3 regions of the Brevibacillus sp. MER 51 genome follow, and region 3 is predicted to be linked to each of the others. Evidence: riboswitches for the same ligand, from Rfam matches in the RefSeq annotation. Region 3 holds a riboswitch; each other region holds the start of a gene.
What was found. Region 3 has a riboswitch for S-adenosylmethionine ahead of M3630_RS17490 (MetQ/NlpA family ABC transporter substrate-binding protein). Riboswitches for the same ligand answer to the same signal wherever they lie in the genome.
Positions count from the first base shown of each region.

Region 1: it holds a riboswitch for S-adenosylmethionine, as region 3 does, so the genes downstream of both, M3630_RS14630 (BMP family lipoprotein) here and M3630_RS17490 (MetQ/NlpA family ABC transporter substrate-binding protein) in region 3, are expected to answer to the same signal.
Region 2: it holds a riboswitch for S-adenosylmethionine, as region 3 does, so the genes downstream of both, M3630_RS11575 (pyridoxal phosphate-dependent aminotransferase) here and M3630_RS17490 (MetQ/NlpA family ABC transporter substrate-binding protein) in region 3, are expected to answer to the same signal.

Region 1 covers NZ_JAMAUS010000006.1:108,500-118,481, forward strand. The annotation lists gene M3630_RS14605 (hypothetical protein) at 1-236, shown strand, start outside; gene M3630_RS14610 (hypothetical protein) at 211-489, shown strand; gene M3630_RS14615 (MarR family winged helix-turn-helix transcriptional regulator) at 540-953, opposite strand; gene M3630_RS14620 (DUF3298 and DUF4163 domain-containing protein) at 1,160-1,777, opposite strand; gene M3630_RS14625 (methyl-accepting chemotaxis protein) at 1,933-3,408, shown strand; SAM riboswitch class I at 3,561-3,683, shown strand; gene M3630_RS14630 (BMP family lipoprotein) at 3,883-4,911, shown strand; gene M3630_RS14635 (ABC transporter ATP-binding protein) at 5,018-6,547, shown strand; gene M3630_RS14640 (ABC transporter permease) at 6,522-7,592, shown strand; gene M3630_RS14645 (ABC transporter permease) at 7,579-8,493, shown strand; gene M3630_RS14650 (sulfite oxidase-like oxidoreductase) at 8,535-9,200, shown strand; gene M3630_RS14655 (nucleoside phosphorylase) at 9,202-9,927, shown strand.
Region 2 covers NZ_JAMAUS010000004.1:394,685-404,666, reverse strand. The annotation lists gene M3630_RS11580 (hypothetical protein) at 112-582, opposite strand; gene M3630_RS11575 (pyridoxal phosphate-dependent aminotransferase) at 737-1,918, opposite strand; SAM riboswitch class I at 2,002-2,116, opposite strand; gene M3630_RS11570 (MFS transporter) at 2,177-3,433, opposite strand; gene moaC (cyclic pyranopterin monophosphate synthase MoaC) at 3,437-3,919, opposite strand; gene M3630_RS11560 (methylated-DNA--[protein]-cysteine S-methyltransferase) at 4,092-4,631, shown strand; gene M3630_RS11555 (2OG-Fe(II) oxygenase) at 4,624-5,337, shown strand; gene M3630_RS11550 (SPL family radical SAM protein) at 5,350-6,168, shown strand; gene moaD (molybdopterin converting factor subunit 1) at 6,272-6,979, shown strand; gene M3630_RS11540 (ThiF family adenylyltransferase) at 6,984-8,009, shown strand; gene M3630_RS11535 (sensor histidine kinase) at 8,079-9,140, opposite strand; gene M3630_RS11530 (response regulator transcription factor) at 9,137-9,799, opposite strand; gene M3630_RS11525 (ABC transporter ATP-binding protein) at 9,815-9,982, opposite strand, start outside.
Region 3 covers NZ_JAMAUS010000007.1:324,432-334,413, forward strand. The annotation lists gene M3630_RS17475 (hypothetical protein) at 1-197, opposite strand, end outside; gene M3630_RS17480 (methionine ABC transporter permease) at 347-1,009, opposite strand; gene M3630_RS17485 (methionine ABC transporter ATP-binding protein) at 1,009-2,046, opposite strand; gene M3630_RS17490 (MetQ/NlpA family ABC transporter substrate-binding protein) at 2,090-2,920, opposite strand; SAM riboswitch class I at 3,023-3,125, opposite strand; gene M3630_RS17495 (Na-translocating system protein MpsC family protein) at 3,346-3,702, shown strand; gene M3630_RS17500 (ABC transporter substrate-binding protein) at 3,899-4,972, shown strand; gene M3630_RS17505 (nucleoside hydrolase) at 5,161-6,090, shown strand; gene M3630_RS17510 (ABC transporter permease) at 6,117-6,938, shown strand; gene M3630_RS17515 (ABC transporter permease) at 6,944-7,732, shown strand; gene M3630_RS17520 (ABC transporter ATP-binding protein) at 7,748-8,809, shown strand; gene M3630_RS17525 (adenine deaminase) at 8,828-9,982, shown strand, end outside.

The DNA of each region.
Region 1 (9,982 bases), on a different contig from region 3:
GTCAAAAGCCTGCCTGCGACAATGAAAAGTTGATACAGCCCCTCATTCAATTAAACAAGCAAGTCAATGGGAAGAACAAGAATGGCAATGACGACGATGAAGATAAGCAATTCAAACGAATTGAAGAGCAAATTGCCCAATTACGCGACAGTGTTCAAGATATAAAGAAGAATTTACAGGAGAAGCCATGCAAAAACGGAGGGAAGAAGGATGATCGACAAAAATCTGGCGAATGAGCTGGTAGCGGTAGGCGGGTGGATCGCAGTTCTGGGTGCCTTCCTCGCTGCTATAGGCTCGACTGGACAGGTAGAACCGGACCAGGATACTTCTTCTACAGGGAAAGAGGCAAATGACAAAGAATCAAATGATTTGAAAAAACAAATGCTGCAACAGAAAAAACAATTGCAAAAGCAACAGATACAGCTTGAACTGATTCAATTGGAGCAAGAGCTCAACACCATCATCGATAGCACAAGGAAAAATGGCTAACAAAAAATGACTTCACCAAACTGCTTTTGGGCGAAGTCATTTTTTACTTGTTACGACGGCTGCAAATTATCGTTCATTTTTTTCAATACGCGGTTAAAAATAGCAAGTTCTGCTTCATCAAGGCCGCGGAGTGCCTGTTCCTCTTGCTCTTTGGCAGCCTCCAGCCATTCCGGGAACCGTTCGATTGCTTGTGGAGACAAGGACACATAGCGCTCACGCTTGTCATCACCCTCTGAGCGAATGATCCAGCCCATCTCTTCCAATCGAGTGAGAGTCCGGGTAATCGTCGGCGCTTCCACATTCAGGTAATTGCTCAATTGAACCTGGGTGAGCGATTCACGATAATGCAAGCAAAGGATAATACCCCATTGCGAGCTGTATAATCCCATGGGAGCCATAGACCCATTAAGTGATTTACTGAATATTCTTGCGGTTTGGCTAATTCGATGACCATAATAATGCATGAGTATATACCTCCAGGAAAGCTGGTCCGATATATCGTAAGCTTTATTGCTTAAGTAAATATGTACAATAACATACTAGCAGTTTCGGACATATAAGTAAACGTTTATTCGATGGCGAAATAATGGATTTTCTGACACAAATAGAATCAGGCGAGTGTCATGGAAGAAGACGCTCGCCTGGGTGGAAAATACGGCGGTACAGTGCATTAATCTGCGGACAAGATACTCAGTGGCCCTTTTTCATTGATGATCGGCTCCAGTTCATAGACCGAAATGGGGAACATGGGGAAACCGACGTAGTAAGGAGTAATTTCGTACAACTGGAAGTAAATGACCAGTGCTTTATCGGCGAGATAATAATCTTGATCGGGCTTAATCGAAGTAAAGCCATTAAGAGTGGGGATGTTTCTTTCTTTGATTTGACGTTTGATGTTTTCGGAAATTACCTTGACGTAATCGCTTCCTGGCTTGAATAATTCACGCAGCGTATACAGCTTGCCTGTTTGGATATCTGCGGTGATCGACCCGAGGAAGGTCATGCCGTGAGCCATTTGCGGTGTGTAGGCGTAGTTGCTCAACACGACGCTGAAAATACCGCGTTCGTTTGTCTTGATTTCGTAGCTTCCTTGCATTTCTGTATTTCCCGGTACCTGGACCCGTTGTTGCTCATGAATTAAGCCTTGAACCGTTTGATAAATCGCCCGGTTGATATCTTTTTCCGCTTGCTGGTTGGCTAGGCCTGCCAATTGGGGATAGTAAATCGTGGTGTTCGGACGGCTGATCGTACGTGTCAGCACAGTAGCTGGCAATTGATTGAGTTCCACTTTTTTCCGTTTGCCTCCTGTACGTGTGAGTTGTGTAATAGCCTATTCGAAATTGTTTTTGGCTGTTCTCACTTTTTTCACAAATTTGGCAAAGGTTTGGCTATATAATGGGGAAAGAATCCGATACATAAGTAATAAGGAAAAGGGGGGCAATTATGATTCAATTGATTCGCAATACCTTGACTGACAAAGAAGGCTTTATGATTTTCATCCTATGGAATCATTTGTGGATGGCGGGACTCATTGCCTACCAAGTGGATGTGAACTTCTGGAAAGTGACGTCCTTGGGATTGCTGGTCACTTTAATTGTTTCGCCGTATTATTTCATTCGCAAAGATAGTCTTGTGATTCGTTATCTGGTAGCAATTGGACTCATGTTCTATGCGATTTCATTCGATCACTTTACCGATTACCAGGAGATCACCTTCCTCGCTTTTATCGTCATGGGCTTTTTGGCAGCCTATTTGGATTGGAAGCTGGTCGTAACAGCGGGAATTACCCAAATCATTGTCACGGTTATCGGGTTCTACACAGGAACCTACCAGATCTTCGATGGTGATTTTTCGGAGCTCAATTTGCTTATGCGTATTGTCACGCTTCTCATGATGATGGGAGCCGTCACGTATCTGTGTCTCGCTGGACAAGCCTCCCTGCAAAAAGCGCACGACGCAAGGCAGGAAGCGGAAGAGAAGGAGCGCCGTTTGGGAGAAATGCTTTTGAACATCCAGCAAATGACCGAGCAGCTGGATCGTACCAGCGATCATGTGCATGAGCATGCGGAAGGTACGAAGCGCAATACCGATGAAATGATGGTAGCCTTCAAGGAAGTCGCCGTCGGTATGGAATCGCAGGCGAATTCTACGGTGAAGATCGAAGAAGAGGTTCAATCCATCGATCAGGAAATCGAGGCAGTCACAACACAGACCAACGCAATGAAAACAGAATCGCAACAAAATAACCGTCGTCTGACAGAAAGTGTTCAGATGATGAACGAGCTGTCCTCGCAGATGGAGCAAATTGTACAGGCAGTCAATGTGGCAGCCTCTACGATTCACCAGCTCAATCGACAGGCGAATCGCGTAGAGGAAATTGTCGGCGCTATTAATCAGATCGCGACACAAACGAATCTCTTGGCACTGAATGCGGCGATTGAATCGGCGCGTGCAGGCGAGCATGGTCGGGGATTTGCTGTTGTAGCGGATGAGGTACGCAAGCTGGCAGAACAAAGCGCGACAGCTACGCAGGAAATTACCGACATTCTCAAGTCACTCCACCAGGAAAGTGAGAATGCGGTGCAGCATATGAGCAATGGGGAAGTGTCTGTTGCAAAAGGCCAAGAGCTGGCCGTAAAAACAGTGGCCTCCATCGAAGCCGTGCGTGCCGGGATGATGGCCTTCCTGGAAGCTGCTGATCAAGTAAGCTCCAGCATGGACCGGGTAAAAGTGCGTTCTGGAGAAGTTGCCATCGAGATGTCGACCATTACAGCGGTAACCGAGGAATCGGTAGCCAACCTAGAAGAGCTGTTTGCGACAGCAGAAAACCAGCATCAAAAAGTGCGTGAGATTACGGAAGAGCTGGGCGAGTTGAATACGTTGTCGCATCGCCTCCAGCAAACCTTTCACGTAAATTAGAGGCTGTGCTTCTCGCCAATTTAATCGGTGCTGAAAAGACGAGTTTTTAAACTTTTATTCACTTTTAGAAGTGTTTGGAATTAGGAAAAAAGAATTGCATTTTTGAACCGTTCTGCTAGAATGAATTCCATTGTAACTGAATATATTCACCTACCTTATCAAGAGCGGCGGAGGGACTGGCCCGATGATGCCCGGCAACCACTGATCATGTCTATGCATGAACAGAAAGGTGCCAATTCCTGCAAAACCTGTACCATGGTTTTGACAGATGAGGAAGAGAACGGCTACGTACGCAAACTCTTCCTCCGGGAAGAGTTTTTTTGTGTATTTGTAAATGGGGAGGGGGAATAAACGAACGATAAATTAATTTTATAAGATAATATTCGTAAATAGTATTGAAAAAATAGGTAAAAAGCCGTACATTACCTAATAGGATAAAGAAAAACGTAAAGTTCGGATAGGGAGAGATACATCATGAAGAAGTTATTGCTGGCATTAACGACATTCGCAGTATTGGCAACAGGGTGCTCGACTGGAACCAGCACACCTGCAGATCAGCCAGGAGGACAAGTAGCAGGACAAGAGGGCGCGGCCAAAAAGCGAATTGCCTTGATTTTGCCCGAGAAAATCGGTGTAAATCCGTTCTTCCAACAAATGGATGAAGGGGCGAAGAAAGCCGCACAAGAGCTGGGCGCAGAAGTGAAAACAATCGAATCTACGGACCATGGAGCGATTGAAGAAAATCTGCGTGTAGCTGTTGCAGAAAATTATGATTTGATCATCACTTCTTCCTTTACATCAGAGGATGCATTGAAAAAAGTAGCTACCGAAAATCCTGACCGTAATTTTGCGATTATTGATACCGTAGTAGATTTGCCAAACGTACGCAGTGTTACTTTCCGCGAGCAGGAAGCGGCTTACCTGGTGGGAGCAGCAGCAGGCTTGGCAACGAAAACGAACAAAGTAGGTATGGTTGTCGCTCTTGATATTCCGCAGTTGAAAAAATGGACAGTTGGCTTCGGAGAGGGCTTGAAAGCGACGAATCCAAAAGCAGAGCTGATGGTCAATTATGTAGGAAGCTTCACTGACCCGGCAAAAGCGAAGGAGTTGGCTTTGCTCCAAGCTTCCAAAGGCGCTGACTTCATTAACGGTGCAGCAGCAGTAGGCGATCTCGGCGTTTTCGAAGCAGCGAAGGAAAAAGGCTTCTTCACAGCAGGTCAGGACGTTGACCGTACCACGATTGACCCAGAGCATATTGTTCTGTCCCAATTGAAAGGGACTGACGCGGCAGCTTATGAAACCGTGAAGACCTTTGTAGAAGGAACGTTCAAACCAGGTGTTGTGGCGTACGGCTTGAAGGAAAAAGGTGTTGGCGTAACCTATGTCACGCACGAAAGCAAAACGCCGCTGAACGCTTTTATTGGACAAGAAGTCGTGGATAAAGTGAAAGCGATCAGCGATGAGATCGTAGCGGGAACTCGCCAAGTACCAGATAAATTCTAAACACGCACGTCAAAATGCTTGTGCACAGTGATGGATGTGACCGACTACGGCTGTGTAGTCGGTCTTCCATTTTCATAAAAGGACGTACAGAAATGAGGGAGTGGGAATGACCGAACGCTTGGAAATGAGGGCCATGACCAAGAAGTACGGAGATTTTACCGCCAACGACAAGGTGTCGTTCTCACTGGCAGCAGGAGAAGTCCACGCGATTGTCGGGGAAAATGGGGCGGGCAAAACGACACTGATGCGGATGCTGTACGGGATGGAGCAGCCGACGTCGGGAGAGATCGTGTTAAACGGCAAGCCAGTTGTTTTTCGCGGACCAGAGGACGCGATTCGAAATGGAATCGGGATGGTTCACCAGCACTTTATGCTCTTCGGAGAATTCAGTGTGGCTGAAAATATCGTGATCGGATATGAGCCGAGGCAAGCGGGTTTTTTCAAAAGAAAGGACGCGGAGGACAAGGTGCGGGCGCTGAGTGAGCAGTATCGCATTCCGATTCAACCGCAGACCAAGGTAGCGAATTGCTCGATTGGGGAACAGCAACGGGTCGAAATTCTGAAGGTCCTGTATCAGGGAGCGGATATTATCGTGTTGGACGAGCCGACCGCTGTCCTTACCCCGCTGGAGGTACGCGACCTGCTGCAAACGATTCGAAACCTGGCAGAGAGCGGCAAGAGCGTCATTTTGATTACACATAAGTTGCAGGAAGTCATGGAGGTAGCCGATCGTATTACGGTATTGCGCGGGGGCAAAGTGACGGGAACGGTTTCGCGGAATGAGACAAATGCGGACGATTTAGCCAGATTGATGGTTGGACGTGAATTGCAGGAGCTAGCTGAGCGAGTTCCTCTGGATAAAGGTCCCTTGTTGCAGGTGGAGAATCTCACCGTTCGAGAAAAGCAGACACTGCTCGATCAAGTCAGCTTTACCGTACATCACGGAGAAATCGTAGGAATCGCTGGTGTTTCCGGGAATGGCCAATCCGAGCTGCTGCAAGCGATCAGTGGCTTGCGAGCGGCACAGGAGGGCATGGTGCGATTAGGTGGCAAGGACGTGACGAACAAATCAGTAGCCACCATACGGGATGTCGGCTTGGCGCATATTCCGGAGGATCGCTACCTGTGGGGAGCGGCCAAACTCTCAAGCGTCGAGGAAAATGCGTTGATGGGCTATCAGCGAAAGCCTGCATACAACCGCCGCGGTGTCGTTTTGCGGGAGAAATTCCGCCAAGTCGTAAAAGGCTGGGTTGAGAAGTTTTCCATCAAGACGGGCTCCCGACAATTGCAGGAGCTGGCAGGAAATCTGTCAGGTGGAAACTTGCAAAAGCTGATCGTAGCAAGGGAGTTGGGACATGAAACCCCGTTTTTGATTGCGGCTGAGCCTACACGAGGGGTGGATATCGGTGCCATGGAGTACATCCATCAGGCGCTGATCGAAAAACGCAATCAGGGGGACGCGATCTTGCTCGTCTCCTCCGAGTTGTCCGAAATTCTCGCCTTGTCTGACAGGATTTTGGTCATGTATAAAGGGCGAATCGCTGGAGAGCTTTCACGCCTGGAGGCAACTGAAGAAAAAATCAGCGTGATCATGGCGGGAGGAAGCATTCATGGCAGCAATCAAAGAGCTATCTAAGTCATTGGTGCAGCCGATCTTGGCTGTCGTTATCGGTTTGTTGACCGGTGCGCTGGTCATTGCTGCGGTTGGCGAATCGATCTTGGGCACCTACCAGGAAATGTGGAAAGGGGCCTTTGGCAGTTTTTATTTCTTTACGTCTACATTAGCGAGAGCCACGCCTATCATGCTGATTGCCTTGGGTCTTTCCTTTGCATTTCGGGCAGGGGTATTCAACCTGGGGGCGGAAGGGCAAATGGTGCTGGGTGCCGTCAGTGCTGCGCTAGTCGCGATCTATTTGCCAGCACCGGGAATGGTCAAAATTTTGGCGGGTATTTTCGCAGGAATGGCGGTTGGCGGGTTCTGGGCGTTGTTGCCAGGCTTTATGGAAGCGCGCTTTCGCATTCCATTGCTCATCTCTACGTTGCTTTTCAACTATATCGCGGTATTGTTTGCGAGCTATCTCGTGACAGAGCCATTCCGGGATCGCACGGGCTCTGCGGCACTTGCACAGACTGTCATGCTGGAGAAAAGTGCGTGGCTTCCGAAGCTGTTTGCCGGGATGAGCGTGCATGCAGGATTTTTGTTTGCGATCGTTGCGGCACTGATCTTGTTCTGGGTCCTTCGTTTTACACCTTTTGGCTATGAAGTGAAGATGCTGGGTCAAAACTCGCTGTTTGCTCAATACGGAGGCATTAATCGCATTCGAGTCATGCTGACAGGTATGTTTGCCAGTGGTGGATTGGCTGGCTTGGCGGGAACCGTCGAGGTAATGGGGGCGCACTATCGTTTTGTGGACGGGGCGCTGACTGTACCGGGCTTCGCCTGGACGGGCCTGATGGCAGCTCTGCTTGCGAACTCGCACCCGCTTGGCATCATTGTGACTTCGATCCTGCTTGCTGCTTTTCAGACAGGAGCCATGGGTGTAGAGCGGAATACGGATGTGCCGCTGGAGCTGGCAAGTGTGATACAAGCCGTATTGATATTGTTCATCTCCGCCAAGTTCAGCTACGACTGGTGGAAAAAGCGGAAGGCAAAAGGAGGGGAATCGCATGGAGCTCTTTGATTGGTCCCTCCTCAGTTCTACCATTCGGATGGTCACGCCGATCTTGTTGGCAGCTTTGGGTGGAGCGCTCTGCGCACGTGTTGGAATTTTTAATGTTGGCTTGGAGGGATTGGTACTGGTCGGTGCCTTTTCTGCGATTGTCGGCAATCATTTTACCGGGAATCTCTTTCTGGCCGTTTTGATTGCAGCACTGGTCAGCATTGTCTTTTCACTCTTATTCGCATACATGACGATCAAGCTTAGGGCGAATGAAATCGTCGTCGGTGTGGCGATTAACTTTCTGGCGCTAGGGTTGACGACATTTGCATTACGGGCGATCTTCGGTGTCAAAGGGGCGTTTTACGATAAGGATATGGCTGGCTTGCCAACCGTCGAGATTCCGTTCATTCACGATATTCCAGTCATCGGAGGCATTGTCTCTGGTCATTCGCCGCTCGTGTACTTTGCGTTTTTGGCGGCGATTCTGTTGTATGTGTTCTTTTATCGGACGGTTACAGGCTTCCGCGTCCTCGCAGTTGGTCTGAATCCCGTTGCGGCACGTAGTCTCGGTCTGAAAGTGACGGCGCTTCAAGTGCTGGCGATTGTAATGAGTGGCGCATTGTGCGGGATTGCAGGGGCACAGCTCTCACTGGGGCAAGTCACGATGTTTACAGAAGGTATGACGGCTGGTCGAGGCTTTATCGCATTGGTAGCGATGATGATGGGGCAGTCGCATCCACTCGGTATTTTGGCTTCGAGTCTTTTGTTCGGGTTGATGGATGCCCTTAGTATTCGTTTGCAGGGCTTTTCGCTTCCGACGCAATTTACGGCGATGCTGCCATACGTGCTGACAATTGCGGCGATGTTCTTCTTGAAGAACAAGAGTCAGATCGGTAACGACAATCAGCAGAGCACCCGTTAAACACAGGCTATATAGACAGCAAAGACAGGGGGAAATGCGATATGAACAAGGCAGATCGGATCAAAAGAATGAAAGTACCCGCTCCGGTGGGACCGGGACTCGCCAGACGACTTCCGCCAGGACAAATCCTGACAGAGCGCTTTCCCATTTTGCATGAGGGAGACGTGCCAGTGTATGACATGAATGAATGGACGCTGCGCGTTTTCGGAGAGGTAGACCGGGAAGTGACGCTCACCTACGAAGAGATCATGGCGATGCCGCAGGTGACAGTGACGAGCGACATTCACTGCGTGACGCGCTGGTCCCGTTTTGACAATGCGTTTACAGGTGTGCGTTTTCGTGATTTTCTACAGGCGATTGGCGTGACTCCCCGAGCGAACTTCGTCATGCTGCATGGTGATCACGACTATACCGCCAATGTGCCGCTCGCTGATCTGGAGCGTGATGATGTGCTGCTGGCTCACTCCTTTGATGGAGAGCGACTAACGGACAAGCACGGCTGGCCGCTTCGCCTGGTTGTTCCTCATCTGTATTTCTGGAAAAGCGTGAAGTGGATCAGAGGAATTGAATTTATGACGGAAAACAAGCCCGGCTTCTGGGAGCAAAATGGTTTTCACTTGATCGCAGACCCGTTCCGCGAAGAGCGGTTCTCCGGTGAAGCGTTGCCGATCCCAGAGGATGAGTGGGAGAAAAAGGAGTTCGATTGAGATGTTGACGAATCTAAAGGTAGATCCAGAACAACTGCCAAAGCGTGTCATCGTATGCGGTGATCCAAAACGTGCAGCCTTGATTGCATCGAAACTCGACAATCAGCGTCAAATCGGGGAAAACCGCGAGTATCACAGCTATGCGGGTACGTGGAAAGGCGTCGAGGTAGCGGTAGTGAGCCATGGGGTAGGCGCACCGGGAGCAGCCGTATGCTTCGAGGAGCTGGCGAAGGGCGGCGTGCAGGTCATCATTCGTGTAGGAACTGCCGGGTCATACCAAAAAGAAATCGAGACAGGCAGCCTCGTTATCAGCTCCGCGGCGGTTCGCCAAGACGGCTTGACCAGTCAATTGGTTCCGGCGGGCTTCCCGGCTGTTGCCAATCGCCATGTCGTGGACGCGCTCGTACAAGCAGCGGGAGCAAACGCATCAGACTTGAAGGTATTCGAAGGAATCACACTGACACTCGATGTCTTCTACAGTGGCGTGCTGGAATTCCCCCACAAGCTGTACCAAAAAGCTGGCGTTTTGGCAGTCGAAATGGAAAACACCGCCCTGTTCGTGATCGCGGCGCTTCGCGGAATGAAGGCAGGCTCTATTTTAGCAATCGACGGATATGCAGATGCAGACTTGCTCGAATCGTATAACCCCCACACCGATGTGATGGCACAAGCCATTGAAGCAGAAGCATTGATTGCACTGGATGCAGTCATTGCTGTATCCCGGTAACAATAGGTAAGCCCAGGACTTTTCAGAGATCCTGGGCTTTTTTGTAATAGCGGTT
Region 2 (9,982 bases), on a different contig from region 3:
GATAGGTTTTGACTATGTCGAGCGGTTGTTCAACCATTAGTCTTCACTCCACTGCATGCAAAAAACCCCTCTTCGTATCAAACGAAAAGGGGTTCATATGTATCGCTATATCTAGGCGATGCGGAACACACGCGGTTTTTCTGTATGTGGGAGGAAAGAGAGGTCGACATGATTGGACGCTTCTTCCATACCGATATCGCTTGCCAACAGCAATGCCTCTTCCTGAAAGGTCGGCGTACAGCTACCTTCATTCAGCTCACAGAGTCGCTTCAATCGCTTCAGTCTCTCTGCTGACTTTTCTATTCTCATGCATTCGTTCGTCAGCTCACATACGTTGACGTGACGAGCATCAGCGATCATGCTGATATCATTCACATGGACAATCAGTCTTTTGCCTTCTTCTGTAACAAATCCGATCGAGCAAAAATGCGCACCTGACATTTCCAAACGAGTGAGAACAGCATTGGCGTAAACTTCTCCCGTCCGCAAGCGAATCTGGCCTGCTTCAATGGCTCCGCCGATTTTTCTCTCGTTGGCGATCACCGTATACATATCCGTGTAACCGTTAATCTGATAGCGCATGGTACCCTCCCGCTCTCGCTGAGACTAATTATCATTAACAACAATGACATCGTATAATGAAAATCATTATCTGTCAATAATGAGAATGATTTTTATTCTAAAAGGAAAAAGCCACACTCCATTTATACGGTAGTGTGGCCAAATTGCCTCGCTTTTATTTTGTTTTCGTAAATAACCCCAGCCGCTCAATCCGCTTGACTGCTTCCGCAAGACGCTCTTCGTTGGATAACAAAGCCGCTCGCACATAGCCCTCACCTGTGGGGCCAAAGCCATTTCCCGGCGCTACGACGACATGCGCTTTTTCCAAAAGCAGGTCAGAGAACTCCACGGATGTGAAGCCGCTTGGAACAGGAAGCCAAGCAAAAAACGAACCTTGAGATGGTGGCGCCTGCCAGCCAATCCGATGCAGATTGGAGTACAAGGCATTACGGCGGCTTTCGTAGACAGCGACGAGATCGCGGACGCACTGCTGCGAATCCGTCATCGCTTTGGCTGCTGCCATCTGTACCGCTCCGAATAGGCTGACGAAGTAATGGTCCTGAATGAGGTTAATCAGACGAACCAGCTCGCGATTTCCTACCATGGCACCCACACGCCAGCCTGCCATGTTGTACGTTTTGGACAAGGTATAAAATTCTACGCCCACTTCTTTTGCACCCGGAACCTGCATGAAGCTGACCGGCTTTTTCCCGTCATAGCTAATCGCCCCGTAAGCGAAGTCGTGGCAGACGACGATTTCATGTTTTCGGGCAAAACGAATAGTTTCTTCATAAAACTCAAGTGGTGCGTTGACTGCTGTCGGATTGTTCGGATAGTTGAGAAACATCAGTTTCGCTCGATCCAAATCAGCTTGGGAGAGCTGGCTGTAGTCTGGCAAGAAATCGTTTTCCGCCTTCAACGGCATCATGGCCATCCGTCCGCCTACGACCGCAACCCCCGACCAATAATCCGGATAGCCTGGGTCTGGAACTAGTGCAACATCGCCTGCGTTCATGAGGACTTGGCAAATCTCTACGAGTCCGGTTTTGCTACCGAACAAAATCGCTACTTCTTCCTCTGGATCGAGGTCCACATCAAATTCTTGCTTATACCAATGAGCCACTGCCTGCTTCAGTTCCACGCGTCCCTGAAAAGGCGGATATTTGTGATGGAGTGGTTGTGCCGCTTGCACCTGTAATTCTTCAATAATGTGCGGCGGTGTCGGCAAATCCGGATTGCCCTGCCCCAGGTTAATGACGTCGTGGCCTTGCGCAATGACCTTGTTTACTTTTGCCACCAGGGTCGCAAAAAACTGGGTAGGGAGTCGATCAATCATATCGGAGGGTTGAATGCGCATCTTTGTTCCATTCCTTTCTTGGGCCCAATACAGTAAAACCCCCTTTTTCCATACAGAAAAAGGGGGAGATCAGCTTGGTCACGTCCTTATCTGTCAGGAAAAAATCCTGCTGGAATTGGCACAGCATCTGTCCATCACATGGAACAGATCCGCTGCCGGGCTTCATAGGGCCAGTCCCTCCACCTCTCTGAATAAGTCAAACACACGGAATATACTGTTTTTTCGTCTATATCATACTACTTGAGCACGTAAACCGTGTCAAGATGCTTGGTTCTGTACCGGCATTTGATGCCTTCTTTTCTGAAAAGAGCTGTGGAAGGCAAAGAAGGCGACAGACAACAAACACAAGCCTGCCATCACGAACAATAGTCCCTGCGCGTGAATGGATTGGAAAATGAATGCGCCAAGCAGTGGACCGAGCATCCGCCCAGCCGATCCAGTCCCTGCAATCAGCCCTTGGATAAAGCCTTCTCGTCCCTCAGGCGTAAATTGTGCAGCTACTGCCGGCACCGCTGGCCACACGAGCATTTCGCCCAGCGTCATGATGAACATGCCTGCCACAAAGCCTGCATAAACCGTTGACTGAGACAAAATCAACATCGACAAGGCAAAAATATAAGCGCCCAAGAGCATTTGTGCTTTTAGCGTACGAGCAAAGCGTCGAATGACCCACGCAATCAATGGCTGACCAAACAGGATCAAACCGCCGTTCAGCGTCCACAACAGACTGTATTGACGGAGGGAAATGCCCAGGGTTTGCATATAGGTCGACAGCACCGTCGTCCATTGGACATAGACAATCCAGCTAATTAATAGTCCCCCGCATAATAGCAGCAATGCGCCCCATACCACCTTTGTCTCTTGTTGTGGTTGTCGCGGCACATCACCAGCTACTTGCTCAGGCATGCTTTGTCCAGTCGTCGCGTTTCCGCGTTGTTGTTCCACCATTTTTAGCTGACGCGGCAAAATGAGCATGAACATCGCGAGGACGATCACTTGAGAGATGGCATTACCGAAAAACGTCCAGGCAAACGATACACTTGCCAAGAAGCCGCCCAACGCAGACCCGGCAGCTACCCCCACATTGAGGGAGACATAAATCAGATTGATTCCTTTACGTCCTCCGTCCGGCCATAAAACGACGGCCAATGCATTCATCACAGGAGAAAGTGTCCCGTAAAACAGTCCATTCAACAGAAGCAAGACAACATAAATCGTAAAATCTTGCGTTACACCTAATCCGATCGAAATCAGGATAACACCGATGGAACCTACAATAATAGTGCGCATTTTGCCCCAGCGGTCAAACATCATCCCGCCAACAATACTTCCGATCAAAAATGCGCCTTGATTTAAAAGCAACAAGAAGCCGGCTACAGTCAGCGGCTTTCCGAGATGATTGTGAATATAGATCGTTACTAGCGGCCAAATACACGCCATTCCGGTAGAAAAAATGACGGCAGCAATCGCCAATAAACGAATGCTGCTCGGATAGGATTCCCACTTTTGCCTCATGGCTTACTTCTCTCCCCGATGGAAATCGCCGCTTTTTCCGCCTGTTTTGGATTGCAGACTGGTCGGACCGATTATCATTGCTTTATCCATGGCTTTGCACATGTCATACACCGTCAAAGCCGCTACGCTGACAGCGGTCAACGCCTCCATCTCGACGCCAGTTTTCCCTGTCGTCTTCACGGTTCCTGTAATCGCAAGCGTCGTTTCATCTACAAATGCAAATTGTATGTCGATGCCAGTCAATGGCAGCGGATGACACATCGGGATAATTTCCCACGTCTTTTTGGCAGCCATGACACCTGCTACCTGCGCAACTGCGAGTACATCGCCCTTTTCGATTCGACCTTCGCGGATTCGGGCGAGTGTTTCGGGTTTCATGCTGATTTGGCTCTCGGCTACAGCCACCCGTTTTGTGACGTCCTTCTCGGATACGTCTACCATCCGCGCTCGATTTTGTTCATTAAAATGTGTTAATTGATCTGTCATACTAGCATCGTTCCTCCTCTATCTCCTCCTACCTTACTCCCGCCGCTGGATAAAAGCAATGGGAATGTAGAAGACATTGTTTCGTTATCTTGCTCATCCACTCCTAAAAACGTACGAAGAACAGGTGCTGGAGGTATACTGTTCGTACACAGCTCAAAGGAGGCGTATCGAATTGGAAACGAGGAAGAATCAGACGGTACATTGGTCCATGCTTGTGCATGGTGATTGGACCATTTATTTAGCTGCAACGACTGCCGGGCTTTGTTATGTCGGCTCGGTCAACCAGCCTTTTGCTGAATTGGAGGCTTGGGTTAAAAAACATCACCCACAAAGTTCGCTGGTGCAAGACGATCTATGGCTAAAGCCTTTTGCAACAGAACTGATGGAGTATTTGCAGGGAACGCGCGAGCATTTTTCCATGGATTGCGACCTGTCTGGAACGCCTTTTCAGCTCGCTGTCTGGGAGGCACTGCGCCAAATCCCATACGGTCAAACGGTATCGTACACCGACATTGCAACCGTTATTGAAAAGCCTGCTGCTGTTCGTGCTGTCGGTGCAGCAATCGGTGCCAATCCGGTTCTCATTACAGTGCCCTGCCACCGCGTCGTCGGTAAAAACGGTTCACTAACTGGCTATCGTGGAGGACTGCCCATGAAGACAACTCTGCTTGATCTGGAGAAAAAGACAAATCGGGGTGTGAAGCATGGCTAAATCAGTGGCAGAGACGATCGCTGCACTTGACTGGCATTCGTTGCAACAGGAGCTAGACAAACAAGGGTATGCAACTTTTCCTTCCTTAATAAGCGCCGATGCGTGCGAAGAATTAATCGCTACGTATGGACAGGATGACCTTTTTCGCAATACGATCCAAATGGCGCGGTACCGTTTCGGTGAAGGGGAGTATCGCTATTATCAAGCTCCCCTTCCCTCGCTTTTGCAGGAGCTTCGCGAAGGCTTTTATCCAATGCTTGCGCAGACTGCGAATCGGTGGCTGGAACTGCTGGGACGCGAAGCTATTTATCCTGCTACCCTCCCTGAATTTTTGGCGCAATGTCACGAGCAGGGTCAGTTGCGCTCTACTCCACTGATTTTGAAATACGAAACAGGTGGCTATAATTGCTTGCATCAGGATATGTACGGCGAAGTGTTCTTCCCGTTTCAAGTGGTTTTTGCCTTGAATCAGAAGGAGAAGGACTACAGAGGCGGAGAATTTCTACTGATGGAGCAACGACTGCGCGCACAGAGCAGGGGACATGTGATAACCTTGGACCAAGGCGCTGGCCTGATTTTCCCGACATCCTACCGTCCTGTGCAGGGAACGCGAGGCTACTATAAAAACACGCTGCGCCACGGTGTCAGTACGATTACCTCAGGAAAGCGCTACAGCCTCGGAATTATTTTTCACGATGCAAAGTGAGGAACGCCCCATATGAAAAGCATCCTTTCCTATAAAATGCCGAAAACCCTCCTTAATAAAGGAAGCGGATTTCTTGCGGATTACACTCACTCGCTCAATCCCTATACGGGCTGTTCTTTCGCCTGCTCTTATTGCTATGTTCGGCAAATGCCTGTCTCTTTGTTTCGCAACGAGCAATGGGGCACGTGGGTTGACATTAAGCAGCAAGCTGCCGATTTATTGCGCAAGGAGCTTTTGCGGGCAAAGAAAAAAGGAAAGGTAACCATCTTCATGTCTTCGAGTACAGACCCGTACCAGCCCATCGAACAAACGGAAAAAGTAACGAGGTCTTTCCTCGAAGTCATGGTAGAGAATCCACCCGATTTTTTGCTGGTGCAGACGAGAAGTCCCTTGGTTTGGCGGGATGCAGATTTGTTGCTCCTGCTGGGTGATCGCGTCCGCATCAGCATGACCGTCGAGACCGATTTGGAGGAGATTCGCCGGCACTTTAGCCCGCAAGCTCCCCCCATTCAAGCGCGGCTCAAAACACTCCAGCGCTTGGCGGAAGCAGGCATCCCTACACAAGCAACGATTGCCCCTGTTTTGCCGAGCAGTGAGTCATTCCCGGAGATTTTGCGACCCTTGGTCACCCGTGTCTGTGTCGATGACTTTTATATGGGAGATGGCAGCGGCGGCAAACGAACGAAAAGAAACGGCACTCCCGCTCTCTATGAACAGTTGGGACTGGAACAATGGTATGATCCTACCGCCTATCGGATCGTCTATGATCGGCTATTACGTGTTTTTCCGCCGGATCAGATTTATTTGAGTCAGGAAGGCTTCGCCCCTTAGAATCTACTGTTGATTGTAACACCCCATTCATTGGCAACTTTGATCGGTTTATGATATCGTCTAGCCTAGAGAGTAGTATCATCCAGGGAAATGAGGAATTGTCTTGACCATTACAATCTTGTTATTTGCCGGACTCGCCGAACGTGCGAATGCCCGGGAAGTACAGTTGACCTTATCTGAAGGCGCGACCGTTAGCGACCTTCTGCAAGCAGTGGAAAAAGAATATCCTGCGCTCTCTGCGCTTTTGGGCAGTTGCTTTGTCTCTATCAACCACGAATATGCAACGAAAAATCAAATCCTTTCAGCCGATGACGAGATTGCCCTCTTACCTCCAGTAAGCGGCGGAGAAGAAGACCCGCGCTTTGCCATTACCGAGGAGCCTATTTCTGCGGACAAGCTCGTTCGATTGGTGAGCAACCCGCATGCGGGTGCAATTCTTACTTTTGTCGGAACTGTTCGGGAATTCACCCATGGGCAGCGCACCGTGTATTTGTCCTATGAAGCGTATGCCCCTATGGCTGTTGAAAAAATGAAGCAGGTGGCAGCTGAGATCGAGGAACGCTGGCCGGGAGCGCAAGTCGCGATGCACCATCGCATCGGTCATTTGACTGTGGAAGAGATAGCGGTTGTTTGTGCCGTGGCAACAGCGCATCGCAATGAATCATTTGAAGCAGGCCGTTATGCCATCGAGCGACTCAAGCAGATCGTTCCTATTTGGAAAAAAGAAATGTGGGAAGATGGAAGCGAATGGAAGGGCCATCAGCAAGGACCATGGAATCCGCTTGCGATGCCAGAAGGAAAGGTGGAGTAACGCCTTGGATACTCGCTATTCCCGTCAAATTTTGTTTCATCCAATCGGGCGCAGTGGACAGGAGAAGCTCGGGCGAAGTCGTGTTGCGATCGTCGGCATGGGAGCGCTCGGAACGGTTATCTCCAATCATATGGTCCGTGCTGGAGTAGGTTTTGTTCGCATCATTGACCGCGACTTCGTCGAGCCGAGCAACCTGCAGCGTCAAATGCTCTACGACGAATCCGATGCAGCCGAGCATTTGCCAAAAGCAATTGCAGCCCACGCCAAGCTGACAAAGATCAATTCAGCTGTTACGATCGAACCGATTGTCGCAGACCTCACCGCTTACAATGCGGAGGAATTGCTGGCAGACGTCGATCTCGTTCTGGATGCGACAGATAACTTTCAGGTGAGATATCTCGTGAACGATGTTTGCGTTAAGCATAGTATCCCGTGGGTGTACGGTGGCGCCGTGAGTGCGACCGGAACCTTTACCGCGATTCGTCCAGGAATCACGCCTTGCTTGCGCTGTCTTTTCCCTGAAGCGCCAAACCCGGGCGAGATGCCTACCTGTGACACGGCTGGCGTCATCGGACCGATCATTCACATCGTCGCCTCCTATCAGGCAACAGAAGCATTCAAGCTGTTAGTGGGCGCAATCGATGAACTCAATCCGAATTTGGAGCACTTTGAGATTTGGCATAACCGCCATCAGCAAATCAAGGTGGTCAATGCCCGCCGAGACGATTGTCCGACATGCGGGCAGAAGCAATTTTCGTTTTTACAGCCGGATACCCAAGATGGACAAGCCGTTTCGCTTTGTGGTCGAGACACCGTACAAATCTCGCCCGCCGCTGCAATGACACTTGATCTGAACGCATTGGCTGAAAGACTTTCCCCTTTGGGACAAATTGAGCAGAACAAGTTTTTGCTGCGTTTCCGTGTCGATACGTACACGCTCGTCATTTTCCCAGATGGTCGCGTCCTCGTGCAAGGCACAGATGACGTCAGCCTGGCACGTTCGCTCCATGCCAAGTATATCGGCGCGTAACTGGTTTACCCGTAATGAAAATAAAAATAAGCTGTCCCAGACCGTCACTCGGACGAAGGGGCAGCTTTTTTACGCCGTTTGAACAAATGTAATCGTAAACGTGGTACCTTTCCCTACTTCACTATCCACGACGATCGTGGCATGATGCAAATCAATTATTTTTTTCACAATCGCCAGCCCCAGACCACTACCCGAATTGGCTCGATTCCGCGATGGGTCCGCCTTGAAAAATCTTTCGAAAATGCGCTCTTGATTTTCCTTGGAAATCCCGATTCCTGTGTCGATTATTTTCACGAGTACTTCTCCGTTTACCTTCTCCAGCTTTACGCTGATTTTCCCGCCTGCCCCTGTGAATTTGATGCTGTTCCCAAGCAAGTTGGTCCAGACTTGACTCAGCATATCCTCGTCTGCCACGATTTCGACTTTTTCCAAGTCTATGTCCATTTCAATCTCTTTCGCCACCCATTGGGGCTCGCATGCAAGGATAAGTGCGCGTAGTTGCGTGTCCAACCGATATGACTTCCGCTCCAAATCATGCTGGATGCCCTCTAGCGCAGTGAGCTTAAGCAGGTTGTCGCTGATCTTGGACAGTCGCTTGCTTTCCGACTCGATAATCTCCAAGTAGCGTTTACGCTCTTCTTGGCTAAGTCCTTCATTATGCAGGGCGCGAGCAAACCCGCTGATGGACGTCAAAGGCGATTGGATTTCGTGGGAAACATTGGAGATGAACTCCTGCCGCAGCTTCTCCATTTCATTTAATTGTTCCGCCACATGGTTGATGCCGTCCACCAGCTCCCCCCATTCATGCGCCAGCTTGATATCCAGATTGACCCGAAAATCCCCCATGGCAATCCGTCTAAGCGCATCAATCAATGGTTGAAACCTGCCCCGATGCCTTGACATGGTGAAGAAAGAAATAATTATTCCTACCCCAATAAACAGGATGCAGTTCAAAACGGATTGGACCAACGTTTTTACAAGATTATTGGGATGATAGCCCGTATAGCTATAAAAGAGAGTCGTAATCCCGTATGCACCTAGGCCGCACAAGGCAAAAACAACACATAAGCCCACCACACCGACGATTTTTTTCAGCAAAACATAGGAATGTTCTGGACTTCTCTTTTTCATACGACGATCTCCAAACGATAACCAAGTCCTCGGACCGTCCGGATCAAAAAGCCGTACATCGCTTCCGGAAAACGTTCCCGCAACCGGTTGATGTGCACGTCTACCGTACGCTCATTCCCCTCAAAATCATAGCCCCATATTTGTTCGATCAGCTGCTCGCGGGAAATGGTCTGCCCGGGATAGCTGGCCAGTTTGAACAACAACTCGAACTCCTTTAGTGGGATCGTCCAGGTTTTCGTGCCACTCGTGACTGCAAATGTTTTACGATCAAGTAACAGTTGACCTGCTTGAACCTGATGCGAAGCGGCAATCCGGTAGCGCTTGAGCAGCGCTTTTACCCGGACGACCAGCTCCTGCGGATCAAACGGCTTCACCAAATAATCATCTGTCCCTAGCTCAAAGCCTTTGATTTTTTGTGATGTCTCTCCCTTGGCAGTCAGCATGAGCAAGGGAAAATCATAATACTCACGAAGCTTTCGACACAGCTCCCAGCCGTCCATGTTCGGCATCATGATGTCAAGAATCACCAGTTGTGCGGCAACTGATTCCAATTTGTCCAATGCCTCCTGTCCGTCAACGGCTTCCACTATCGTAAAGCCTTCATTGCGCAAGAAGACGCTGACAAGCTCGCGAATATGCGGATCGTCGTCAACTACCATAATCGTGGTCACGTTCTACACCCTCTCTTTTACGAGCAATTGCTGACTAGCCAATTCCCGGTACATCTCATGGGTTTGAAAAAGCTCTTCATGTGTACCCATACCTGTGATTTTTCCCTTTTCCAAAAAGATGATTTGGTCTGCCTCCACCACGGTAGACAAGCGATGGGCAATCACGAGGGT
Region 3 (9,982 bases):
GTTGTGGTACCTTTATTGGTTGTTGCGTTTACATTTGAATCGGCTTTGTTGGTTGTTTGTGTATTGGTAGGAGCCGTGTTAGAGTTAAAAGATTTTTTCCCGGACTTATAACCTTTCGCATCGGCATGATCAATGAATCCTCCGGCCGGAGCGAGTACGAGCATTACGGCAACCAACATCATGATGAGTTTTTTCATGTTATTTGAGTAGCCCCTCTCATTAAAATGACTTGTATATATAAGTCTACATGAATATCGAGCGAAATACCAACGAACTTTCAGTGACGATCAGTCTAAATACCTACAAAAAAGCCCCTGACAAGCGATCTCGTCAGGGGTTCTTCGATTTACGCGCTCTTTTTCAGTTTTCGGGCTGCCCAGTTACCCAACGATTGAATGAGCTGGACCAAAACGACGAGGATAATGACGGTAATGATCATGACTTCGATATCCCATTGCTGGTAGCCGTAGCGCAAGGCGAGATCGCCCAATCCACCGGCACCGACTGCGCCCGCCATAGCAGTGGCACCGATCAAACCGATGGTCGCGATCGTCAGGCAGAGGACGATGCCAGGCCGTGCTTCACGCAGCATGATGCGAAAAATAATCTGCGTCCGGGATGCGCCCATCGCTTGGTACGCTTCGATCACGCCGCGATCTACGTCATGCAGGGCCGTTTCCATCAGGCGTGAGATGTAAGGTGTCGTATAGACGATGAGCGGCACAATGGCTCCCTCAATCCCAATCGAAGTGCCCACGATCAACTCCGTAAAAGGAATGATTGCAACCATGAGAATAATAAAAGGAAGTGAACGCACAATGTTGATGAGCGTATTCAGGGTGTGATAGATGATCTTGTTCGGGAAAAGGTGATTCGCCTGTGTGATGACCAACAAAATCCCGAGCGGAATCCCGATCAATGTCGCAGTGAACAACGAAATTCCGACCATGATGACAGTCTCTTGCAGGGATTGCCCGAATACCGGAATCATTTCAATTAAACGCTCCATTAGCTCCGCACCTCCTCTGGTGACACAATATCTACGCGGTAGACGGATTCGCGCAAGAAGCGAATGCCGTCTTGAATGGGCTGGTCTTCACCAGAAATGTGCAATAGCAAAATGCCGAGCGCCGTTCCCTTAATGGTCGTAATCGAGCCGTACAACAGATTGGTGCTAATCGGAAAGCGTGCGGACAAGGTACCTAGAACTGGATCGAGAGCGGCATCTCCGCGAAAGGCAACGCGAACAATTTTGGAAACGGGTCCGGTTTCTTTTATCTTGGACAAAATCTCCTGTGGTACCTGATCGTCAAAAACCGTTTTGATAAAATTGCGGGTCGTTTGCTCTTGCGGATTGCTGAACACATCCAGAACAGAGCCTTGCTCGATGACGACACCGTTTTCCATGATAGCTACCTGGTCGCAGATTTTTTTGATGACCTGCATTTCATGTGTAATCAGCACGATAGTCAGGTTAAACTTTCGATTGATGTCGAGCAACAGCTCGAGAATCGATTCGGTCGTTTGCGGGTCGAGAGCGGAAGTCGCTTCGTCGCAGAGCAGGATTTCCGGATCGGTCGCAAGCGCACGAGCGATGCCCACCCGTTGCTTTTGCCCACCGGATAGCTGAGAAGGATAAGCGTTTGCTTTATCAGACAAGCCAACCAAGCCGAGAAGGTCTTCTACCTTGCGCTTAATGACATCTTTGGGGACGCGATTCATCCGCAAGATTTCCGCCACATTGTCAAAGACATTATAGGAAGAGAGCAGGTTGAAGTGTTGAAAAATAATCCCGATCTTTTTGCGAGCTTGCCGTAGCTCTTTTTCCTTGAGGGTCAGCATGTTCTGGCCATTGACGATCACAGAACCGCTAGTTGGCTTCTCCAACAGGTTGATGGTACGGAGCAGGGTACTTTTCCCTGCTCCGCTAAAGCCGATCACCCCGTAGATTTGCCCTTTTTCCACCTGCAGGGATACGCCCTTCAATGCTTTTACCTGCTTGTTTCCTACTTGATACGACTTATGAATATCGGTCAGCTGTATCATAACGAGTTCTCCTTGTGGGTTCTTGATGTTCCTGGCGTCGATCTTACCAGGACGGCAGTACAGCTCCTTCAAAACGTTCGTCGATGAATTTTTTCACTTCTTCCGAGCGGTAGATGTCCACCAGCTTTTTGACGGCAGGGTTGTCTTTGTTGGTTTCGTTGACTGCCAAGATGTTCACGTACGGAGAGTCAGCCGTCTCAGCGAAGATCGCGTCTTTTTTCGGAGAGTAGCCAGCTTCCATTGCGAAATTCGTATTAATCGAAGCAACCTCTACGTTGCTCAGCGAGCGTGCCAGGAAAGCAGCCTCCAGCTCTTTGAATTGCAAATTTTTTGGATTTTCCACGATGTCCAATGGTGTTGCGTTGTCGCCCACGCCATCCTTGAGCTTAATCAAGCCAGCTGCCTGATACAGCAGCAAGGCGCGTGCTCGGTTGGTCGGGTCGTTTTGAATGCCGACAACACCGCCTGCCGGGATATCCTCGACTTTTTTATGCTTGGTGGAGTAAAGACCCATTGGATACGTCACGGTTTTTCCGACTTCGACGATTTTGGTTTTGTGATCCTGATTGAACTTCGCCAAGAACGGAATGGTTTGGAAGCTGTTTACATCGAGATTTCCTTTATCGAGAGCTTGGTTCGGCTGTACGTAATCGTTGAAAACGACGACTTCGACGTCGAGTCCTTTGCCTTTGGCGACTTCTTTTACTTTGTTGAGAATCTCTTCGTGCGGGCCGCCAGTGACGCCGACCTTGAGTGAGGTTTGTTCAGCAGCAGTGCCACCGTTAGCAGGCGCAGCTTCTTGTTTAACACCGCAAGCCGTTACGAGCGATGCAGCGAGCAGCAGTGTAGTGAGCAGTAGACCAGTCTTTTTCATGAAAATACCCCTTTTCTCTGGATGTAAGATGGAAACGAAAAAAGCCTCTTCCGACAGAAGAGGCGAAAACTGCGAGTATGTAAACACACTGCAACAATACCTCTCTTATCTGTCGGAATAAATTCCGCTGGATTTGGCACCATATCGTTTGCGATAGGTTGCCGAGGTGTCATAGGGCCAGTCCCTCAACCTCTCTTCATAAGAGAATGTGCTATGAAATTATCATTCCAAACATTGTTGTTAATTCTTATTTGGATAGTTGGATTATAACGACTGATTTTTTTAGTGTCAACTGTTTTTGCAAACGAATGACTTGGTGGAAAAATGTGAAATTGATCTAAATACGAATATTCTATTGAAGAATCGAAAAATCATTTGTATAATGAGAGCGAATGAACCCGATACCAGCTATCGCAGGTGATGACATGACTCTCGTGGACTCCAATGAAACCAGAAAAAAGCTGTCTGCCATCTATAATGAGATAGCAAAAGAGTTGTTCGGATTTGGAACGACTTTGCTCCGAGTCACGATTGAAAACCAGATGATTACGTTCCAAGCCAAGCATCGTCGCTCTCCGCGCTCACAAGCGTTGGAAGGAGAAGCGCCGGCCCTCAAGCTCGAAGTCGATTTTCGCATGTCCCTTCTTTATAAGAAGAAACTGAGAGAACGACTGGAAGAAGAGATGGGGTTGCCGTTGGAAGCTGTGCTGAGGGACTATGATGCGCCTACGCAGTGGGCGATCACGAATGTTATTTTAGCTGAATCAGAACTGAATACCTGACGCAATCGTTCGGATTTTCTCTTTTGATCTATCTTAAGGGGAGACCGTAGACTTTGCGTAAAACGGGTGTCACTTCTCTTTGTTTACGAAGAAAAGTGCTCTTGTTTAGAATGATACGTTCTAATCAAGGGTACTTTTCTTTTTATTGTATCACCATATTTTGTCATCAATTGAACCCAACTGGAGGAGAATTACGATGAAAAAATTACTTGCTGGAATCCTGTCTTTCTCTATGATGTCACTGGCTCTCGCTGGCTGTGGCAGCAATGATCAACCACAAGCGGGAGGGGCTGGCGGCGAAGCCAAGGGCGAGCCACAAAAGCTGGTCATCTCTACATGGGGCTTCTCCGAAGACTTTTTCCGCAAAGAAGTGTATGAGCCGTTTGAAAAAGAACATAACGTGAAAATCGTGCTGGAAATCGGGAACAACGCAGAGCGTCTGAACAAAATTCGCCAAGGAAGCTCCGATGTAGACTTGATCTACCTCTCTGACTACTATGCACAGCAAGGGATTGAGAGTGGCGCATTTGAAAAAATCGACCGCAGCCGCATCCCGAACCTGGATCAAATCTACGACATCGCCAAAGCACCACTGGGCGAGGAATACGGTCCAGCTTACACGATTGGCCAATTCGGGATTGCCTACAATCCAAAGCTCGTAAAAACCGAAATCAAAGATTGGAAAGATCTGTGGAACCCTGAGCTGACAGGCAAGCTGACACTGCCAAGCATTACGTCCACGACAGGCCCGATGGTTCTCGACAGTGCTTCTGCGGTCGCGGGCAGCAAGGAATTCAACGAGGATCAAGCCTTCGCGAAAATGAAAGAAGTCAACAAAAGTGTCGTGAAGTTCTACGATAAGACTTCCGAATACGTGAACATGTTTGGACAAGAAGAAATCGGCGTAGGACCGATCATGGAAATGTACTTCAAAGACATCAAAGCCGCTGTTCCAGAAGCTGTTTTCGTACAACCTGCAAGCGGCGGATATGCGGTCATGAATACGGCTAACATCGTAAAAGGCTCGAAAAACAAAGCACTCGCAGAAGACTTCATCAACTACCAGCTGAGCAAGGAAGTTCAGGAGAAAACAGCAAAGGCAAAAATCGATTCTCCTGTAAACAAAACGGTTCAACTGACAGAAGAAGAAGCAAAAGGCGTAACGTACGGGGAAGCAACCGTAAGCAAGCTGAAAATGCTGGATATGAAATTCGTGAACGAGCACTCCAAAGCATGGATTGACCGTTGGAATCGTGAAATCACGCAATAACGAACGATAGAAAAACAAAGGGCGAGGGTATAGACAATATCGGATATACCCTCGTTTTTCAACGTATAGGAATTTATAAAATAAATTCCGGAGCGTATGTAAACATTCCGCTAAAACGCGGTCGCTCCACGTTGAACTGGCTTCGATAGAAGTTTTCTTATGAGGAATGAACGTGAGGAGGACCATTCGTGCAAAAGATCATTCTTGACGTGGATACGGGCATTGATGATGCGCTTGGCATTATTCTCGCTGTGAAGAGCGGGCAATTCGATCTGGTTGGCATTACTACGGTGAATGGCAACGTGTCGTTGCGACAAGCAACAGAAAACACGTGCAAAATTCTCGATTTCTTGCAAGTCGGCGAGCAAATCCCTGTTGTCTGTGGAGCATCTGAACCGCTGCTGCGACCGTTGTTTTTCGAGCATGCCGTACATGGTGAGGATGGTTTGGGAGGAGCCCTTGCCGGAGTTCCGATTTACAAGGAACCGACAGCTGGCTTTGGCCCTGATTTCATCGTGGAAAACGTACTTGCTCATTCCGGCGAGATTACACTCATCATGACGGGGCCGCTGACCAATTTGGCTTTGGCGGTGAAAAAATGCCCGGAGCTTGTTCAACACGTCAAGGAAGTCATTTTCATGGGTGGGGTTGTCCGCGAGCATGGCAATGTGACGCCAGTTGCGGAGTACAACATGTACGTCGATCCAGAGGCAGCGAAGGTCGTATTTCATGCCGGATTCCCGCAATTGACGATGGTTGGACTGGATGTGACGCGAAGAGTGCTGCTGAACGAGGAGCATATTCGCGAGTTGGGAGATACACCGATGGGCGAGTACGTGAGACAGAGTACGTCTGATTACCTCCATCGTTATTTTCAACGAAATGGCATTTATGCGTGCGCCATGCATGATCCATTGGCTGTCGCAGTCGCACTCAATCCGAAGCTGGTGAAGACCAGGAAGTTATATGTAGATATCGAAACGAGAAGTGAGCTGTGTGATGGGCAAACGGTTTGCGACTTTCAAAACCGCCTGAAAAAAGAACCGAACATAAACGTCTGTCTGGACGTAGATGCAGATGCGTTCTTTGCGCGTTTTCTCGGCGCATTGAAAGCCTGACGATACCGTGAACAGGAGTTAATCAGATGAGAAAAACGGGTCTTTATTTATTGCTGTTGCCGGGTGTGCTGTTTTTGACGCTGTTCATGGTCATTCCGATCGTGATGACGATTGCGTCCACCTTTTATCAGGATGGTAGCTTTACGATCCAGGGCTATCTCCAATTTCTTACCGACGCGTACTTCCTGAAAATTATGCTGACAACGTTGCAGGTCAGTCTGGTCACGACGATTGCGTGTGTTCTGATCGGTTTTCCTGCCGCGTACTACATTTCCAAGCTTGGCCCACGCAAAAAAGGCATCCTGCTGGCATTGGCGATTTTTCCTTTGCTGACCAGCTCTGTCGTGCGGTCGTTCTCTTGGATGATTATTCTCGGAAAAAAGGGCTTATTGAACAGCTCGCTGCTTGCCATCGGGCTCATCGATAAGCCGTTGGAAATATTGTATACGCCGACTGCGATGATGATTGGTTTGATTCATTTGTTCCTGCCGCTGATCATTATTACGCTGGTAGGGGTGATGGAAAACATCGACCCAGATTTGCTGAAGGCGGCGGAAAGCTTGGGTGCTTCCAAGTTGACGGCCTTCTGGAAGGTCATTGTGCCACTTAGTGTGCCAGGACTCATCATCGGTAGCATTCTCGTGTTTGTCGGAAGCCTGACCGCCTACACCACGCCTGCCTTGCTGGGTGGAAAACAGCGGGTCATCTCCACGTTCCTGTATCAAAATGCGATTACGCTCAATGACTGGCATTTGGCATCCGTCATTGCCACGATCATGATTGTCATAACATTTGTCGTCATCTATTTCATGAACAAGCTGGCGACGAAATTAAATCCGAAGGGGTAGAAGCTATGCAGGAGAAAAATCGCGGGTTGGCCCTGTTTACCTCTCTCGTCTTTCTGTTTTTGCTAGGGCCACTCATTATCATTTCTTTTACGTCGTTTGAGCCGGGGAGCGTCTTGAAGTTTCCGCCGGAGGGCTTTTCCTGGCGGTGGTACGAAAACATTTTTGAGGTAGAGATGTTCATGACGACGTTCAAGACGTCGATGTTCGTTTCTTTGCTGGGAAATCTCTTGGCGCTCTTGTTGGGGATTCCGGCAGCTTATGCACTCAGTCGCTTTGATTTTCGCGGCAAGGGCATTTTGAATGGCATTTTCATCTCACCTGTCCTGATTCCGGGTATCGTGATGGGTTTTGCCATGCTGAAATACGTCATTGTCGTATACCATTTGCCGATCTATGCGGGACTTCTCGTCGGTCATACGGTGCTGATGCTTCCGTTTATCATTCGCGTCATTGCATCTTCCTTGTCCAACTTTGACTTCGCTATTGAAGAAGCGGCGTTAAGCCTTGGGGCAGGTCGTCTCGAAACCTTTTTCAAAGTCGTCTTGCCGAATATTCGCTCCGGGATTATTGCTGCGATTCTGATCGCTTTTCTGGAGTCGTTCAACAACGTAGATATCTCTGTTTTCATGACGGGACCAGGGGTAAGCACGCTGCCGATCCAGATGCTGACGTACGTAGAAAACAACTTCGATCCGACGATCGCCGCGATTTCCGTGCTGCTCATGATTTTTACGGCTATTCTCATGTTCATCATTGAACGTCTGATGGGGCTTTCCTACTTTACAAAACGATAACGGAGGCATCAACTCATGGCATTGCTCACGCTGGAAAACGTATCGGTTGCCTATGACAATCAATATATATTGCAAAACTTCAATCTCAATATCGAAAAAGGACAGCTCATCTCTTTGCTTGGTCCGAGCGGTTGCGGAAAGACGACGACGCTGCGTTTGATTGCGGGTTTTCTGGAAGCAAAAGATGGACGATTCATGTTTGAAGGAAAAGATTATACGCGTGTTCCGGTAAACAAACGCAACTTCGGGTTTGTGTTCCAGAGCTATGCGCTGTTTCCGCACCTTTCTGTTTTCGATAACGTGGCGTTCGGTTTGCGCCTGCGCAAGGTCAATGAAACAGAGGTAAAGACCCGGGTGCAGCAAATTCTTGAAGTCGTGAGTCTCGGCGGCTACGAAAAGCGTTTCCCGAAGGAGCTGTCCGGTGGTCAAAGACAGCGCGTGGCGATTGCCCGAGCACTGGTGATTCAGCCTGACCTGCTGTTGTTCGATGAGCCGCTCAGTAACCTCGATGCCAACCTGCGGATCAACATGCGCGTAGAAATCCGTCGTATTCAGCAGGAGCTGGGAATTACGACTGTATACGTATCACATGACCAGGAGGAGTGCTTCTCCATTTCTGACCAGGTGGCGATCATGAACAAGGGTGTGATCGAACAGCTCGACGATCCAGCCACCATTTTCAAATATCCAAAGACTGAGTTTATCGCTCGCTTTATTGGTTTTACCAACTTCATCGACTTCACGGAGCGCACCGAGCAGAACGGAGAAATCGGCCTGCGTGTCGGTGATCATCATTTTACCGCGTCCAAAAATCCGGGCACTGCGAATCAGTCCGGCAAAAAATGCGCAATGCGACCAGATGACCTTCTCGTCACGACAGAAGAGAGCATCGAGCCGGGAATGAACCGTTTGCGCGGGACGGTAAAGGTAAGCACGTTTTTGGGACGCAGCTATCAATATGTCGTGGAAACAGAGCTGGGCGACTTCACGGTCAATCAAGAGATGGAGACGCCGTACAAGACTGGCCTAAACGTCAATCTGCTGTTTCCAAAAGACAAAGTGGTACTCGTGGACTAAAGACAGGAGGTTATTTTCGTGAAGGTCGATTTGTTGATTCAAGACGTCCAAGTATTTAACAGCTATTTTAAAAAGTTCATCAAAGGAAACGTCGCTGTTTTGGATGAACGATTCTTCTATATCGGTGAGCGGAGTACGGAAACATTTGAAGCGGCCGAGATCGTGGACGGACAAGGCCGCTACATGATTCCAGGTCTGGTCGATATACACTTGCATATTGAGAGCACGATGGTGACGCCGGAGACGTTTTCCTTTGGCCTGATTCAAAACGGAGTGACGACGATCGTACCGGAGCCGCATGAGATGGCCAATGTGTTCGGAATCGAAGGGATCAAAGAGATGATTCGCGCGAGCCGTGATTGTGTCGTTGATATGCTGTACGCGATCCCGAGCTCCGTACCAGCTACCTCAATGGAAACGACGGGTGGGTCTGTCGAGATTGCAGATATGGACGAGCTATTGCGCTCCGAAGAGATCATTTGCCTCGGCGAAATCATGAACTACGTAGACATCATCAAGGACCCTGACTGCAAGACGAATCGCATCCTGGAGCATATCCGCAAGACGTATCCAAAGCTCGTCATCGAGGGACATGTTCCGAAATTGCTTGATTTGGACCTGCATCGCGTCATTTATGCGGGAGTGGATTCTGATCATACGCACCAGACGCGTGACGGCATGGAAGCGAGAATCGCAGCGGGCATGTTTCTGGAGATTCAAGAAAAATCGATGACGGATGAAGTCATGGACTATTTGATCAAAGAGGATGTTTCCGAGCATTTTTGCTTTGTGACGGATGATGTGATGACTGATTCTCTGGTCAATCGTGGACATTTGAACCATATCGTGAAAAAAGCCATTCAAATGGGAATGAAGCCAGAGCGTGCGATCTACGCAAGTACATTTACTCCAGCCAGACGTATGAACATGACGGATCGAGGGGCGGTTGCTCCCGGCAAAATAGCGGATTTCCTGTTGGTGTCTGATCTGCATGAATTCAAGATCGAACGCGTCTACAAAAATGGGAAGAAGGCTTACGACGCTAAGGAAGAGTACCGACAAGTAGTTAAAGAGAAGCAGTTTCCTGCGCATTTTTATGAGAGCATCAAGCTATCGCCACTGACAGAGAAAGACTTCCGCGTCAAAGTAGATGTGCCGGATAATCGCTATCCA